Regions from separate parts of the Mesorhizobium sp. P2_C7 genome, predicted to be linked through region 4. Evidence: predicted binding sites of a transcription regulator. Region 4 holds the regulator's gene; each other region holds the start of a gene.
What was found. The regulator LexA, encoded in region 4, represses DNA repair genes until DNA is damaged. The targets are predictions, from matches to a motif close to TGTTCNNNNTGTGTTCNG.
Positions count from the first base shown of each region.

Region 1 (4,192 bases), on a different contig from region 4:
TGGGCGCGACGGCGATCTTCCTGGCCCGCGAAAGCAAGGGTCTGCTGATCGGCGAGCCGGCCTCCCCAGAGGTGCAGAGACACGTGCTGGCGATCGTCCAGCAGGATCCGGCGGTGCAGCAGGCGAACGGCGTCCTGACCGTCCACATGGGACCGCAAGAGATCGTCGCTGCTCTCAGCATCGAGTTCGAGGATCACCTGACGGCGCCGGAGATTGAAGCCTGTGTGGAGCGCCTGGAGGCGCGGCTGAAAACAGAGATGCCGGAGATCGCCAGGCTGTTCGTCAAGCCGCAGACCACCGGGACCTGGGAACAGCGGCGCAAGATTGTTGAAGCCGCGTCAGGAGACGAGCCGGATCAGGCCGGTTAAGATGTCGGCGAAGCAGGGAGAAACAAGATGAAAATCGACGGCGGCTGCCATTGCGGCGCTATCACCTACGAGGCGGAGGTCGACGCGGAAAAGACCTCGATCTGCCACTGCACTGACTGCCAGAAACTGACCGGCACGGCCTTTCGGGTGACTGTTCCGGCGCCTGAGGATCACTACCGGATCACCAAGGGTACGCCGAAAATCTATATCAAGACCGGGGCAAGCGGCGCCAAGCGCGCCCAGGCTTTTTGTGCCGACTGCGGCTCGCACCTTTACGCCACCTCGGTTGGAGATGGTCCAAAGGTCTATGGAATTCGAGCGGGAACCGCGCGGCAACGCGAGGATTTGGTCCCGACACAGCAGAAATGGCACAGTTCAGCGCTGCACTGGCTGCCGGAATTCCAGGGCATGACCACCGTGGAGGAGCAGTAGCGCCGCTGCGGCGTCAGTCGTCGCCTTCGACGACCCTCAGCCTGAGCTGCCCGGTCTTCGAATCGGCGACGCGGGTCCCTGTCTCGACCTTCGCGGTTGCAGCCCGTGATGCGGCTTCGGGGCCAGCCTCACCGTCGGGCTGCTCACCGAACTCCAGCGCCTCGATCTTCTGGCCGCGCCTGGTGACCTTCGACGTCGAGACGAGGATGTCGTCGATGTCCTTGGCCGACTGGCCGAAATGGACCTGCAGCTTGCGCACCCGCTCGTCGACGCGCGCAACGTCTTCCATCAGCCGGATGACCTCGCCCTGAATCAGATGCGCCTGTTCGCGCATGCGGGCGTCCTTGAGGATGGCCTGGATGACCTGGATCGACAGCATCAGCAGCGACGGCGAGACGATGACGACGCGGGCGCGGTGCGCCTTGTGGACGATGGCCTCGAAATTCTCGTGAATCTCGGCGAACACCGATTCCGACGGCACGAACATGAAGGCGGTGTCCTGCGTCTCGCCCTGGATCAGATATTTCTCGGATATATCACGGACATGGATCTCGATGTCGCGGCGGAAGGCCTGGGCAGCAACCTTCTGCAGGTCGGCGCCATCGGCGGCGCGGATGGCGTTCCAGGCTTCGAGCGGAAATTTGGCATCGATGGCAAGCGACGGCGCGCCATTCGGCATCTTCACCAGGCAGTCCGGCCGGCTGCCGTTCGACAGCGTTGCCTGGAACTCGTAGGCGCCATGCGGCAGGCCGTCGGCAACGATCGCCTCCATGCGCGACTGGCCGAAGGCGCCGCGCGTCTGCTTGTTGGAAAGGATCGCCTGCAACTGCACGACCTGGCCGGCAAGCGACTGGATGTTGCCTTGCGCGGTGTCGATGATCGCCAGCCGTTCCTGCAATTTGGCCAGGCTCTCATGCGTGGATTTGGTCTGCTCGGTCATGGTCTGGCCGATGCGGCCGGTCATGGCGTCGAGGCGCTGGCCGATCGACTGCGTCAGCTCGGCTTGGCGTGCTCCGAACACTTCGGCGATGGCGCCCATGCGGCCCTGCATCTCGGCCTGGCTTTGCAAAATGCCGGCCATCCGCGCCTCGGCGTCGCGGGCATGATCGGCGGCCTCAGCGGCGGCGACGGCGCGCGCCTTGGCCGAACGCCACAGCGCGATGACAAGCGCCACGAACAGGCCGACAAACAGCAATGCGCCGACGGCCAGCGCATGGCCGAGCGTGATCGTGGAGGCGCCAAGCCGGGCGACAGGCTCCGAAAGGATGGATGTCAGATCATTCATGTGGACAGCATAGCCGATTCGCGGGGCTGGCACAGATCAAAACGTGAACGGCGCCCCGGCGCCCCGGTTGACGCTTTTCGCTGGAGGTCTTAGGTGGAACGCCATGCCGATCAAGCCGCTCATCATCCTTCCCGACCCCATCCTGCGCCAGGTTTCCAAGCCCGTGGAGCGCGTCGACGGGCCTTTGCGCAAATTAGCCGACGACATGCTGGCGACCATGTATGACGCGCCCGGCATCGGTCTGGCGGCAATCCAGATCGGCGAACCGGTGCGCATGCTGGTGATCGATCTGGCCAAGGAAGACGAGACGCCGGCACCGCATGTCTTCATCAACCCGGAAATCCTGAGCAGCGCCGACACGCGCTCCGTCTACGAGGAAGGCTGCCTGTCGATCCCGGACTACTATGCCGAGGTCGAACGCCCGGCAGCCGTGCGGGTCAATTATCTCGACCGCGACGGCAAGCTGCAGGAGATCGAGGCCGAGGGGCTGATGGCGACCTGCCTGCAGCATGAGATCGACCACCTCAATGGCGTCTTGTTCATCGACCACATCTCGAAGCTGAAGCGCGACATGGTGGTGAAGAAGTTCAAGAAGCTCGCCAGGGACAAGGCGCCAGGCAAGATGGTGGGATAGGGGAAATGCCCCTTCGCGTCATCTTCATGGGCACGCCGGAGTTTTCGGTGCCGGCGCTGCGTGCCATCGCCGAGGCCGGACACGAAGTTGCTGCCGTCTATACGCAGCCGCCGCGCGCCGCCGGACGGCGCGGGCTTGAGCTGACGCCGTCGCCGGTACAGCGCGAGGCGGAGCGGCTGGGCATCGAGACACGCACACCGGTATCGCTCAAAGGCGGGGCCGAGCAGGCCGCTTTCCGCGCCCTGCGGGCCGATGTCGCAGTGGTCGTCGCTTATGGCCTGCTGCTGCCGAAGGCAGTTCTGGAGGCCCCCCGGCTTGGCTGCATCAACGGCCATGCCTCGCTTTTGCCGCGCTGGCGGGGTGCCGCGCCGATCCAGCGCGCGATCATGTCCGGGGACAGCGAAACCGGCATGATGGTGATGCGCATGGAAGTGGGCCTGGACACCGGCCCGGTGGCAATGGTTGAAAAATGCGCCATCGAACCCGATATGACTGCCGGCGATCTGCATGATCGGTTGATGAGTGTCGGTGCTGCACTGATGGTGGAAGCGCTGGCGCGACTGGAAAGGAACACCCTGACATTTACCGCACAAGCGGTGGAAGGGGTGACCTACGCCAAGAAAATCGATAAATCTGAGACTCGCTTGGACTGGACTCGCTCGGCGAGCGAAGTGCACAATACCATTCGTGGCCTGTCGCCCTTTCCCGGGGCTTGGTCCGAGATTGCAATTGGCGGCCGCCCGGAGCGGCTGAAACTGCTTCGCTCGACGCTATCGCAAGGCGCCGGCGAGTCGGGAGGAATTCTCGATGACCGGCTGACGGTCGCCTGCGGGGCAGGCGCGATCAGTCTGGTCGAAGTTCAACGGGCGGGCGGAAGGCCCGCTGCCGCGTCGGAATTCCTGCGCGGGGCCAAGATCGAAAAAGGAATGAAATTCTCATGAGCATGATGTCGATACGCGCGGCGACGCCGCGGGATCGCGAGGCCATCCGCCTCGTCGAGGAACACGCTTTCGGCCAGCAGGCGGAGGCCGGACTGGTCGACGCGCTGGTGACCGGCGGCGACGCCGTTGCCGAACTGGTGGCGGAAGAGGACGGCCAGGTGGTCGGCCATATCCTGTTTTCGCGACTGTTCGTGCAGAGCGGCGGCAAGAACTTTGCGGCCGTGGCGCTCGCGCCGCTGGCGGTCGAGCCCTCGTTCCATGGCAGCGGCATTGGCGGCGCGCTGATCCGCGAGGCGCATATCCGCCTCAGGGATGCCGGCGAGACGCTGGCCGTGGTGCTGGGTGATCCGGCCTATTACAGCCGTTTCGGCTACACCCATGCCCGCGCCGAAAAGTTCGAGAGCGAGTACCAGAGCGAGGCCCTGCAGGCACTGACCTGGGGCGACGCCCCGGAAGCCGGCAGGCTGGTCTACGCCTCGGCCTTCGGGTCGGCACTCGCCGCGTAAGCGGCATCTGAATGCGCCTCTAACTC
Region 1 is NZ_JBFUDW010000001.1:786,226-790,417, reverse strand. Features, by position in the region: gene AC1D2G_RS03775 (cation diffusion facilitator family transporter) at 1-368, shown strand, start outside; gene AC1D2G_RS03770 (GFA family protein) at 396-800, shown strand; gene AC1D2G_RS03765 (DNA recombination protein RmuC) at 814-2,085, opposite strand; gene def (peptide deformylase) at 2,189-2,719, shown strand; gene fmt (methionyl-tRNA formyltransferase) at 2,725-3,660, shown strand; gene AC1D2G_RS03750 (GNAT family N-acetyltransferase) at 3,657-4,166, shown strand.
Region 1: a site for LexA is predicted at 2,118-2,135, ahead of AC1D2G_RS03765 (DNA recombination protein RmuC). Genes of this name have one in related genera too.

Region 2 (4,192 bases), on a different contig from region 4:
TCCGGATCCGGCGCGACATGCTTCGGCCTGTTCGAGACCGGCAATGTCGCCAAGCGCGCAGCCGCCGACATCCGCAGCCGCCAGCCCGACTGGTTCGTCGCCGCGACGCGCAGCATGGCATCGGAGGCTGACTGAGATGGCCAGGATTGACGAGAGCCGGCCTTTCATCCCGATCCGCATTGCGGTGCTGACCGTCTCGGACACACGCAGCCTCGCCGACGACAAATCCGGCCAGACACTGGCCGACCGCATCACTGAAGCCGGCCACGTCCTCGCCGCCCGCGATATCGTCACCGATGACCGCGAAAAGATCCGCGACAAGGTGCTCGGCTGGTCGCGGGAAGCTGCGATCGACGTCGTCATCACCACTGGCGGCACCGGGTTTACCGGCCGCGACGTGACGCCGGAAGCGCTGGAGCCGATCTTCGAAAAGCGCATGGACGGCTTTTCGGAAGTCTTCCACCGCATCTCCTACGACAAGATCGGCACCTCGACGATCCAGAGCCGGGCGACCGGCGGGGTCGTCAACGCCACCTTCGTCTTCGTGCTGCCGGGCTCGCCCGGCGCCTGCAGGGACGCTTGGGACGGCATCCTCAAGGCACAGCTCGACTACCGGCACATGCCCTGCAACTTCGTCGAGATCATGCCGCGTCTGGATGAGCATCTGCGGCGCGGAAAATCGGCTCCGTAAAAGTCGAGGCAAAGCGCCCGTTCCACGCCGCATTTGCGAGCCAGAATAATACCGGCGCGCCTTCGAAACCCTATTCAAACCAAAAGTACCCTTGCGTGAAGGCGATCATCGAGCTTCGTTCAGCGGATGACCGGCTCGCCGTGAAAGCGCCGGCGTGAGGGCGGCGACACGCCGAAGCCGACCTCCATCATCAATCTCGGCGTGCGCGCCGGCACCGTGCCCATGTGGAAGCCAAACGGATCCTCGACGAAGCCGAGACCGGCTTCACCGGTCAGCGTCACCGGGCTGTGCTCGCCATAGACATCCAGAACCTCTTGTGCGGGATGGCCGACCAGCAAGGTCAGCTGATGCTTGAGGCTGCGGCGCTTGTGACTGCCCCGGACATAGACATGCGGGCCGGTGTCGGCGTCGACCGGCTTGAGATAGAAGAAGAATTTCAGCATGCGCCAGTCGTCGAGGTCGAAATGATACTTGCCGAGCGAGGCAAGGTTCTTGTCGGCGTCCGAAGCCTCACCCGTCGGAAAACTCCACCAGACGCGCGTGGTGATGAGTTTTGCCTGGCCGCCGAGATAGTGCGCCGCAATATCCAGAAGCAGCGGATCGCGCTGGATGGCGAGTGCCGCCCGGCAGTCGAGGATGCGCTCGAAAAAATGTCCGCTGAGCAGCGAGCGGCCGAAGCGCTTTTCGGCCTCGGCATGTTCACCCGGCATGAATTCGAGACGGCGGTCGAAATTGCCGAAGCAAGGCGTGCGCTGGGCGAAACTGGCGATCTCTTCGTGGATCGCGCGCGGCAGCACCAGGCCCGAAAAAAGCCCGTCGGAGCGCAGTGCGTCGACCACGGCTTCGCGGTCGACGCCGGCAAACATCGTATCCTCCGAATTTTGGGCCGAACGAGCGCGTTTTGCACCCAGCCAATGCATGCGGCGTCCTGGCATTGTGCGCGCCAGCACGAACATCGGCAGCCAGGCAGGGTTTTCGCGCAGGTCCGTCAGATAGGTCGGAATGCGCACGGCGATGCGGCGCAGCAGACTGCCGTTTCGCGCAACGGCCTCAAGACTGGCAGCGCCGGATTTGTCGGGGGTTGAAAGCTTCATCGGGTCCTCGGCTATGAGCGTGGGCGCCGATGCCGCATCGGTGCTCATCACTCGGCATGACCCAAACCCAATCCACCCGTCTGATCAGGAAACTAACCTCGCGTCAGATTTTGTGCAATGCACAATGAAGGCAGCAGCTGCAAAAAAATCACTCCGGGGAGCGCTGCTTCGGCGGCGCCACCCAGATTTCGGCGTCGAGCCGCTTTGTCGCGAGGCCGCGTGCAATGGTCTCGGCGCTGCCGGCCCGCTTCGACGCTGCCGCGGCCTGAAGCTTGCTGATCAGCAATCCATCGGCCATGGCGCGGTTTCCCGAAAACACCCGGGCCAGGAACGGTGTGCGGCTGCCCCGCGCCCGCGAGAAGCGTGCCGCCATGGTCTGCCTGGCCGTGTGGGCAACGACCGCATCGATCCAGCCGTCCACCAGTCGCGAGCCCGGCTCCATGAGCAGCAGCCAGTCACCCTTGGCCTGGCGGATGCCGGCAGCGATACCGCCAGTTACGAACTGACAGCCGGCATGCTCGGCAACACGATGTGTCTGGTCGGTGGAACCCGTGTCACAGACGATGACGTCACGCACCACGCCCTCGACCGCACCGCCAATCAGCGAGGCGAGCGTGCGGGCGAGGCCCTCCTCGTCATTGCGGGTTTCGATCAGGACACTGAGCATCATTAGCCGAATAGCGGAAAGCCGAACGCAGCGCCAGTTTTTGCAGCGCACCATAAAAAGTTCTTGCTTTGTTCTCATCGGCGAAATAGGAATAATTTCATGAACAGAGCGATTCGACACAACATGGACAGTCCCTGGGAGCGGGCGAAGATGGAACAGATCGTGCGCGCCGACATTGCAGCTTTCGGAGCTGGAAGAGCCGAGATGGCCAATGCGATGATCGAGCAGAGTGGCGTGCGTGTCCGTCCGGACCGCAATCGCGGCAGGTCGGCGGGCATCAATCCATCCGGCCGGTTCGAGCCGGTCAGCCGGCATGTCTTCGATGATGGCTGGAATTCGCTGGAGGAACTGCCGCCCTTCAAGACCGAGGTGCAGGTCGAGAAGCCACGCACCATCATCACCCGCAACGAATCGCCCGACATCTCCTTCGACCGGTCGATCAATCCCTATCGTGGTTGCGAACATGGCTGCGTCTATTGCTTTGCCCGGCCAACGCACAGTTTCATGGGCCTGTCGCCGGGCCTCGATTTCGAATCGAAGCTGTTCGCCAAGCCGGATGCGGCGCGACTGCTCGACAAGGAACTGTCGAAGGACAGCTACCAGCCGCGCACCATCGCGATCGGCACCAACACCGATCCGTACCAGCCGATCGAGAAGCAATACCGGATCATGCGCGAGATCCTCGAAGTGCTGGAAGCGCGCGGCCATCCGGTCGGCATCGTCACCAAGTCCGCATTGGTGACGCGCGACATCGATATCCTGTCGCGCATGGCCGAGCGCGGGCTGGCCAAGGTGGCGCTGTCGGTGACGACGCTCGACCGCATGCTGGCCAGAACGATGGAGCCCCGCGCCTCGACGCCGACCAAGCGGCTGGAGGCGATCCGACAGCTTTCGGATGCCGGTATTCCGGCCTCGGTCATGGTGGCGCCGATCATCCCCGGCCTGACCGACCAGGAGATGGAACGCATCCTCGATTCGGCACGCGCCGCTGGTGCGCGCGAAGCGGGTTATGTCGTGCTGCGCCTGCCGCTGGAGGTCAGTCCGATCTTCAAGGACTGGCTGCTGCGCCACTATCCCGACCGCTACCGCCACGTGATGTCGCTGATCCGCTCGATGCGCGACGGCAAGGACTACGATTCGGAATGGGGCAAGCGCATGAAGGGTGCTGGTCCCTACGCCTGGCAGATCGGCCGGCGCTTCGAGATCACCGCCAAGCGGCTCGGCCTCAACGTCGAACGGCGCACGCTTCGGACCGATCAGTTCGTGGCCGGCGGCAAGGACCAGGTGCAGCTGACCCTGCTTTGAAAACAATTCACCGCGGCGGTTTGACCTGTCGCGACACAAGAATCCCGTCCGGCCTGCCCCGGCCTGCAGACGGTGCCCTCCCGGTCCGGCGCCCCACCCGACCCGGAGGGACTTGCGGAGAATCGGAGCCGATGCGAACCTCGCCGCAACATGGCTCGCGCGCGTTCCGATTCTCCGCTTCTCTTTGAGATCATCGAGAAACCCGATTTCTCCTTCGAGACGAAGGCGATGGCCGATGGACTGTGGCCGGTGGCGGGCATGGACGAGGCCGGCCGCGGTCCGCTGGCCGGGCCGGTGGTCGCGGCGGCGGTGGTGCTCGACCCCGCCAACATTCCGGACGGGCTCGACGATTCCAAACGTCTCAGCCATCTGCAACGCGAAGCGCTGTTCGTACGAATTCTTGGCTCGGCGCTGGGCGTTTCGATGGCGTCCATC
Region 2 is NZ_JBFUDW010000004.1:6,446-10,637, forward strand. Features, by position in the region: gene AC1D2G_RS10025 (4-(cytidine 5'-diphospho)-2-C-methyl-D-erythritol kinase) at 1-135, shown strand, start outside; gene moaB (molybdenum cofactor biosynthesis protein B) at 137-691, shown strand; gene AC1D2G_RS10035 (hypothetical protein) at 811-1,785, opposite strand; gene AC1D2G_RS10040 (glycosyltransferase) at 1,934-2,452, opposite strand; gene AC1D2G_RS10045 (PA0069 family radical SAM protein) at 2,603-3,757, shown strand; gene AC1D2G_RS10050 (ribonuclease HII) at 3,908-4,192, shown strand, end outside.
Region 2: a site for LexA is predicted at 2,511-2,528, ahead of AC1D2G_RS10045 (PA0069 family radical SAM protein). Genes of this name have one in related genera too.

Region 3 (4,192 bases), on a different contig from region 4:
TCGGCGGAAATGTCGAAACTCTTTTCCGCACCCTTGTGCACGCCGCCGATGCCGCCGGTGGCGAACACCTTGATGCCGACCATATGCGCCGCGATCATTGTGGCGGCGACGGTGGTGCCGCCCGTCCGCCCTTGCGCCACCGCGAAGCCGAGGTCGGCGCGCGACAGCTTCATGGCGTCGCCGGTCATGGCGAGCGATTCGCGCTCGCCGTCCGAAAGCCCGATCTTGATGCGGCCGCCAACCACGGCGATCGTCGCCGGCACGGCGCCGCCGTCGCTGATGATCTTTTCGACATCGGCCGCCATGGCGCCATTGTCGGGGTAGGGCATGCCATGGGTGATGATGGTGCTTTCCAGCGCCACCACCGGCCGCCCGGCGGCCAGGGCCTGTGCAACCGGCGCATGGATATCGATAAAGGGACGGGCGGTTTCTGGTGTCATCCTGATCTCCAATCCGGAGCGATGCGCCTCCACTTGGACGCGCGGAAACACTCCGACACTATGAACTGGCCGGTCTCATGCCATTTCCTGCGCATCCGGCACAAGAGCCAGTGCCTCGGTGAAATCAGCAGCGGTGAAATCGGGAACGGCGTCGGCGCTTTCGATGGCCAGCGTCGCCGCGGCAATGCCTTCGCGCAGGGCTGCGCGCAACGGCATGCCGCGCAGCGAGGCAGCGACCGTTGCCCCCGCCAGCGCATCGCCGGCGCCGGTGACATCGGCGACCCTTCTTGGCGTCGGCGGCAGGATCGAGAAGGCGCCGGCTTCATCGAAGCCCAGCATCGGAGCGCCGCCCGCTGTCACCACGCCGCTTTTGAGCCCGGCACGTTTCAGCCCGTCGACGATGTCCTGCCCGGAGGCCGCACTGTCCAGGCCGGCAAGTGCGACCGCCTCGCGCTGGTTCATGAAGACCACCGCCAGATTGCCGAGCACCGGCTTCAGGCGCACGATCTTGGCCGGCGAAATGGCAATGGCGAAGACGGGTTTGCCGGCGGCGAGTGCCACGAGCCGCTCCAGCGCCGCCGTCGGCAAATTGGCGTCGCAGAAGACGGCATCGGCGGCAGCGAGCACCTCGCGCACCTTGGAGCGCCTGACCTGCTTGGGAAACGCCAGCTCATAGAGCGCCATGTCGGCAAAGCCGACGATCAGCTCGCCCTCGCTGTCGATCAGCGCCGTATAGCTTGGCGTCGTGCGATCGAGGAACACCGCCGACAGGTCGGCGATCCCGGCCTTGGCGATGGCCCGTGAAACCGTATCGGCGGCGGCATCGCCGCCGCGCACCGACAGCAGAGAGGCCGAAACACCGCGCCGGACCGCACTGCGCAAGGCATTGAAGACGCCGCCGCCGACATCCTCGCGCATCGTGCCGGGATTGGACGCGGCCGGCACATAAGCGCCGGACACCTGCCCACGGCGGTCGATATGGGCGCCGCCCACGGCCAGGATTCTTGGAGATTTCAACATGCCGGCGATATGACCTTTGTTATTCCAGCCGCACAAGCGCTAGGCTGCGTGAAGAAGCTTCGCATGCGGGGCGGCGATTCGGCAGATCGAAACAATCGAGCCGACTGGCCCAATGCGAGGTGCGCTCCTGATGTGATTCTTGGGACAAAAAAAGAACAAATCCGGATATTGATTGCCTTTCAGATACTTGAACCCTCTTGCCAAACGAGAACAAAAAAGGTACAAATAGGCAGGGATTACGGATTGTCCGGCCTTCATTGACGACCAAGGGGTGATGTATCATGGCTCAGAATTCTTTGCGGCTGGTAGAGGACAAAGCGGTGGACAAATCAAAGGCTCTGGATGCGGCGCTGTCGCAAATCGAGCGGGCTTTCGGCAAGGGCTCGATCATGCGGCTCGGCGCGAACGAGCAGGTCGTCGAGATTGAAACCGTGCCGACCGGCTCGCTTGGCCTCGACATCGCGCTTGGCGTCGGTGGCCTGCCGCGCGGCCGCATCATCGAAATCTACGGGCCGGAAAGCTCGGGCAAGACGACGCTTGCCTTGCACACTGTTGCGGAAGCCCAGAAGAAGGGCGGCATCTGCGCCTTCGTCGATGCCGAGCATGCGCTCGATCCGGTCTATGCCCGCAAGCTTGGCGTCGATCTGGAAAACCTTCTGATCTCGCAGCCAGACACCGGTGAACAGGCTCTGGAAATCTGCGACACGCTGGTGCGCTCCGGTGCCATCGACGTGCTGGTGGTCGATTCAGTCGCGGCGCTGACGCCACGCGCCGAAATCGAAGGCGAGATGGGCGATTCGCTGCCCGGCCTTCAGGCCCGCCTGATGAGCCAGGCGCTGCGCAAGCTGACCGCCTCGATCTCGCGCTCCAACACCATGGTCATCTTCATCAACCAGATCCGCATGAAGATCGGCGTCATGTTCGGTTCGCCCGAAACCACGACGGGCGGCAACGCGCTGAAATTCTACGCCTCGGTCCGCCTCGACATCCGCCGCATCGGCTCGGTCAAGGACCGCGACGAGGTCGTCGGCAACCAGACCCGCGTCAAGGTGGTCAAGAACAAGCTGGCGCCGCCCTTCAAGGTGGTCGAGTTCGACATCATGTATGGCGAGGGCGTGTCCAAGACCGGCGAACTGGTCGACCTCGGCGTCAAGGCCGGCGTGGTCGAGAAGTCGGGCGCCTGGTTCTCCTACAATTCGCAGCGTCTCGGCCAGGGCCGCGAGAATGCCAAGCTGTTCCTGCGCGACAATCCCGACACTGCGCGCGAGATCGAACTGGCGCTCAGGCAGAATGCCGGGTTGATCGCTGAGAAATTCCTCGAGAATGGCGGCGCCGAGAGCGGCGACGACGGCTTCGAGGAGGAATCCGGCGCGATGTAACAACTTCGTGCACAGGATGCCGGCCGAAGATCGGCCATAATCCTGTTCTATTATCTCAAGCTTATGTAATTGAGTTCAGTGTTTTTTGCGTTCCAAACCGCCGGCTTTCGAGCCGGCGGTTTTTCGTTTTGCGGCCGGCGTCGATGGTCGGCAAGCGCGCGATTTGGACCAATTCCGTGTTTCTGGACAGGGTGCGGTGCGACCGCTAAAAGGCCAAGTCTATTTTTTGTGGATGTCGCCCAAAAGTGCGCAGCGGTTTTGGGACAACGACATGCATGGAAGCAAAAACTTGAAGCGCATCGACTGAATCCGTTTTCAGCGCGACGCGCTTTGAGACCCAGAGCCCATTTTCCGCCGGTTTGCCGGCGGTTTTCTCGAAAAGGCAGCATTCATGAGTGGCGTGAACGAGATCCGGTCGACTTTTCTCGACTACTTCCGCAAGGAGGGTCACGAGATCGTCGCGTCGAGCCCGCTGGTGCCGCGCAACGATCCGACGCTGATGTTCACCAACGCCGGCATGGTGCAGTTCAAGAACGTCTTCACCGGCTTGGAGAAGCGGGCCTATTCGCGCGCCTCGACCGCGCAGAAGAGCGTTCGCGCCGGCGGCAAGCACAACGACCTCGACAATGTCGGCTACACCGCGCGCCATCTGACCTTCTTCGAAATGCTCGGCAATTTCTCCTTTGGCGACTATTTCAAGGAGCGCGCCATCGAGCTTGCCTGGAACCTGATCACCAAGGAATTCGGGCTCAACAAGGACAAGCTTCTGGTCACCGTCTATCACACGGACGACGAGGCGGCGGGCTTCTGGAAGAAGATCGCCGGGTTTTCCGACGACCGCATCATTCGCATCGCGACCTCGGACAATTTCTGGGCGATGGGCGACACCGGACCGTGCGGGCCGTGCTCGGAGATCTTCATCGACCGCGGCGAACACATCTGGGGCGGCCCTCCCGGCAGCCCGGAGGAAGATGGCGACCGATTCCTCGAATTCTGGAACCTGGTGTTCATGCAGTATGAACAGGTGACGAAGGAGGAGCGCATCGACCTGCCGCGCCCGTCGATCGACACCGGCATGGGCCTGGAGCGCATGGCGTCCATCCTGCAAGGGGTGGAGAGCGTCTTTGAGACCGATCTGTTCCGTCACCTGATCGACGCGGCGTCATCCGCCATCGGGCACGGTCCCGACAAGGAGACGGTGGCGTCCTTCCGCGTCATCGCCGATCATCTGCGCTCGTCGTCTTTCCTGGTCGCCGACGGTGTGCTGCCGTCGAACGAAGGCCGTGGCTATGTCCTGCGCCGCATCATGCGCCGCGCCATGCGCCATGCGCAGTTGCTCGGTGCCCGCGATCC
Region 3 is NZ_JBFUDW010000015.1:17,250-21,441, forward strand. Features, by position in the region: gene AC1D2G_RS26450 (pseudouridine-5'-phosphate glycosidase) at 1-440, opposite strand, end outside; gene AC1D2G_RS26455 (carbohydrate kinase family protein) at 516-1,460, opposite strand; gene recA (recombinase RecA) at 1,742-2,839, shown strand; gene alaS (alanine--tRNA ligase) at 3,231-4,192, shown strand, end outside.
Region 3: a site for LexA is predicted at 1,601-1,618, ahead of recA (recombinase RecA). Genes of this name have one in related genera too.

Region 4 (4,192 bases):
AAGGCGCGCGGAAATCGCCGATCACCCCGCGCTCGATCAAGGCCCGCATCACCTGGTAGCCGCTGGGGTGGATGAATGACACCTGGCTGCCGCGCTCTTTGCCGTTGCGCGGACTTTCAAGCTCGAGCCCGTAGGCGCCGCACCTAGCTTCGACCAGTTGGATGAACAGGTCGGTCAGCGCGATACTCTTTTGGCGCACCGCGGTCATATCGACGTCGTTCCACAGGTCAAGCGCGCCCTTGAGCGCCCGCATCGACAGCACCGGCTGCGTGCCGCACAGGAACCGGCGGATGCCGATGCCGGCGGCATAGCCCTGTTCGAAGGCGAACGGCCGCGCATGCCCCCACCAGCCGCTGAGCGGCTGATAGACATCACCATGGTGCCGCTGTGCGGCATAGATGAAGGCTGGCGAACCCGGGCCGCCATTGAGGTACTTGTAGGTGCAGCCGATGGCGAAATCGGCATTGGCGCCGTCGAGTTCGACTGGCAGCGCACCGGCAGTGTGGCAGAGATCCCAGACGATTAGCGCGCCGGCCTGATGGGCCTTGCGCGTCAGCGCCGCCATGTCGCGCAACTGGCCGGATTTGTAGTTGACGTGGTTGACCAGGATAACGGCGACGCGCTCATCGATCAGCTCCTCGATGTCAGGCGCGTCGACGCCCTCGAGCCGCAGGACCGCACCGGGCCGCGTCGAAGCTACGCCCTCGGCCATGTAGAGATCGGTTGGGAAGCTGTCGCCCTCGGCGACGATGACCGACCGATCCGGCCGCATTGCGAGCGCCGCATGCAGCACCTTGTAGATATTGATCGACGTCGTATCGCAGACCACAGTCTGGCCGGCCGCGGCGCCGATCAGGCGTCCGAGCTGGTCGCCGAGTTCGACCGGCATGTCGAACCAGCCGGCGGTGTTCCAGGCACGGATGAGATCCTGCGCCCATTCCTGTGTCGCGGCCTTGTTCAGTTCGTCGAAGACGGCGGGTGAAGCCGCGCCAAGCGAATTGCCGTCGAGGTAGATCACCCCTTGCGGCAAGACGAAACGATCGCGCATGGCGCGCAGCGGGTCCGCGGCGTCCATCGCCTCGATTGCAGCGAGATCGGGAGTTGCATTCATGGTCGACTATCCCCGCGCATGGGCGTGCTCAGATGAACATATCAGGTGAAACCGTTGGCGATCATGGGCAGTCCCTTGGGTGTTGTCAAACATTATATATAATTTACGCAATGGAAGGATTTCATATATAATCACCCGACCAATTGGTACGGATGGTCGGCAATGCTGGACGACGAGCACTTCTCGAAGACAGAAGCAGCCTACAAGCTGCTGCGCCGCGATATCCTCACCACCCGTCTGAAGCCCGGCGCGCCGCTCAAGCTCAGCGCGTTGCGCAACAGCTACGGCATCGGCTGGACACCGCTGCGCGAGGCACTCTCGCGGTTGGAGGCCGAGCGCCTGGTGACCGCCATCAGCAATCGCGGCTTTGCCGTCGCCGCGGTCTCGCGCAACGAGTTGGAAGATCTGTCACGCGCCAGGTTGGTGGTTGAACTGCCTCTGCTCCAGGAATCGATCGAGAAAGGCGGCCGTGAATGGGAGGACGCCGTCGTTGCCGCCCATTACAGGCTGTCGCGCAGCAGGACCGCGGTCGACGACCCGTCCGACGAAGTGGTCGACGAATGGGATGAAAAGCACGAGGCTTTCCACGCGGCACTGCTCAGCGCGGCGGCGTCCCCCTGGCTGCTGGCCTTCCACTCCACGATCGCGGATCAGTTGCGTCGCCATCACCGCTTTCTTGGCCTGGCGCCAACCTTGCGGGCGGCCGCCGGTCTCCAGCATGGCTACGAAGAGGCCATGGAGGCGCTGCGCCAGGCCGTCGCGATCGAACATCATACCGCGCTCATGGAAGCGGCGCTGGATCGCGACATCGAGCGCGCGAAAACCCTGATGGTTGCCCACATCGGCTACACGCTGCATGTCTATGTCCATGCCGGCGACGGCAGCACAAACAAGCGGTAATGCGACGAGGAACAAGGCAAGGCCGATACCGGCAATTCCTCCGCCAAAGTTGGCATTTTGGCTCCCTTTCGTTCACGGGAGCCACGACCGGTGAAGTGAACCGAGCCCGCTTGTCGAGCTCCAGCGTTAGCCGAGGCCAAGCCCGACACAGGGTGGGCCACAGGCCATTAACCATAGCAATTTCAATCCAACCAAGCGCTCGGCGGTGGCAGGCATGCGTCGATCGCGACCCACTGCCGGGGCGCCGAATAATTTCAGCCGCCTTAACAAGTTCATTAAACTTTAAACGGTTGCGGAACACAACTGGAACAGATAGTGTTTGTTCTGGGTTTGTTTTTCCGATTCTGGTTTTGGGTATCCTGGGGGCTGCCATGCTGACGCGCAAACAACACGAACTGCTGATGTTCATTCATGAACGGCTCAAGGAAAGCGGCATTCCGCCATCCTTCGACGAGATGAAGGAAGCGCTCGACCTTGCCTCCAAATCCGGCATACACCGGCTGATCACGGCGCTGGAGGAGCGCGGCTTCATTCGCCGCCTGCCCAATCGGGCGCGCGCGTTGGAAGTGCTGCGGTTACCGGATTCGATCGCGCCAGGCCTCAACGCGGCAAAGAAGTTCTCGCCAAGCGTCATCCAGGGCAGCCTCGGTCAAGGCGGCCTTGGCCGGCAACTCAAGCCGGCGTCTTCGCGGATGCCTTCGGCCGGCAATGACGACGACGTGGTTTCCGCCGTGTCGATCCCGGTCATGGGACGCATCGCGGCCGGTGTGCCGATCGACGCCATCCAGCACCAGACGCATTCGATCTCGGTGCCGCCGGACATGATCATGGGCGGCGAACACTATGCCCTGGAGGTCAAGGGCGACTCGATGATCGAGGCCGGCATCTTCGACGGCGATACCGTCATCATCCGCAATGCCGATACAGCCAGCCCGGGTGAGATCATCGTGGCGCTGGTGGATGAAGAGGAAGCGACGCTGAAGCGGTTCCGCCGCAAGGGTGCCTCGATTGCTCTCGAAGCCGCCAACCCGGCCTATGAAACCCGCATTTTCGGACCGGACAGGGTCAAGGTGCAAGGCAAGCTCGTCGGGCTGATCAGGCGCTACTGAGCAGGGCTTGCGACCGGCTTTTCGGGTTTGCGGTAGGGTGGCAGGCCCCTCGCCTCGCGCGAAAACTTGCGCTGCGTGTGCCAGGGCCGGTTTGGGCTGTCCACCGCGAAGCTGATCGTCGCAGGCGTGGTCGCCGATTGGCGATCGAAGAAGACGGCCGCGCTACCCTTGCGAGCCAGTTGTCGCTTGGTGATGACGAGCACCAGCGGATTGTGACAGGGGTCATAGGCCGTGGCGTCATTGATGACGATCAGGTCGGCGAAGCCGCAGGCCGTCCAGGCGTCCTTTCGGTCTTCGACATGCGCGATGATCGCACCGGACGGATGCTTGGCGAGACAAACGCCCGATGTGCAATAGAAAGGCGCGCCCGACGGCAGTTCGGCGGCATCGGCTATCTCGAATTGCCCGTCTCCTTTGCTGAACACCTCCGGCATGACGATGGTTTCGGATGTCAGCGCGCGTTTCCAGTTGTCGACCGTGAATTCGTTCGGGCGTGCCCGGCTGACGGCGAGTTCGCCACCCCCGATCGGCAGCGCAACCAGCCGGGCGTCCTCCGAGATCAGCACGTCCGGTGCGCGCGTGTCCGAGACGGTCAACAGGCCGGCAAGCGCGAACGGAAGGGCTGCGAGCCGCAGCCATGTCGTGGCCATCGTTGCAATGACCAAGGCAATCGCCACCAGCAGGACGGACTGCTGCGAAATCAACCCGACCGCGTCGACCGGCGAGCGCTCGGAAATCCATCCGGACATGGCGATCATCACCGTCAGGCCTTTGCCCATCACGTAAAGAAAGGGGCCATCGGCGCCAAAGGGCATCGCCAGCGCACTGAGGACGGCGAAAGGCATCACAACCAGCGAGACGATTGGCATGATGGCCAGATTGGCGAACAGACTGAGCGGCGACACCCGCTGAAAATGCCAGATGGCAAACAGCGCCGTGGCAGAGCCGGCAATGATGGAGGTCATGGCAAGGCCGCCCATCGCCAACAGGAATTTTCTGGTGAGAAAGCCAGGCAGAGATCGCCGTGGCGGCGGCGGTTTCGTTTTCGCCGCACGATGATCAGACCAGCCGG
Region 4 is NZ_JBFUDW010000008.1:53,195-57,386, forward strand. Features, by position in the region: gene kynU (kynureninase) at 1-1,111, opposite strand, end outside; gene AC1D2G_RS18005 (GntR family transcriptional regulator) at 1,274-2,011, shown strand; gene lexA (transcriptional repressor LexA) at 2,383-3,120, shown strand; gene AC1D2G_RS18015 (ComEC/Rec2 family competence protein) at 3,114-4,192, opposite strand, start outside.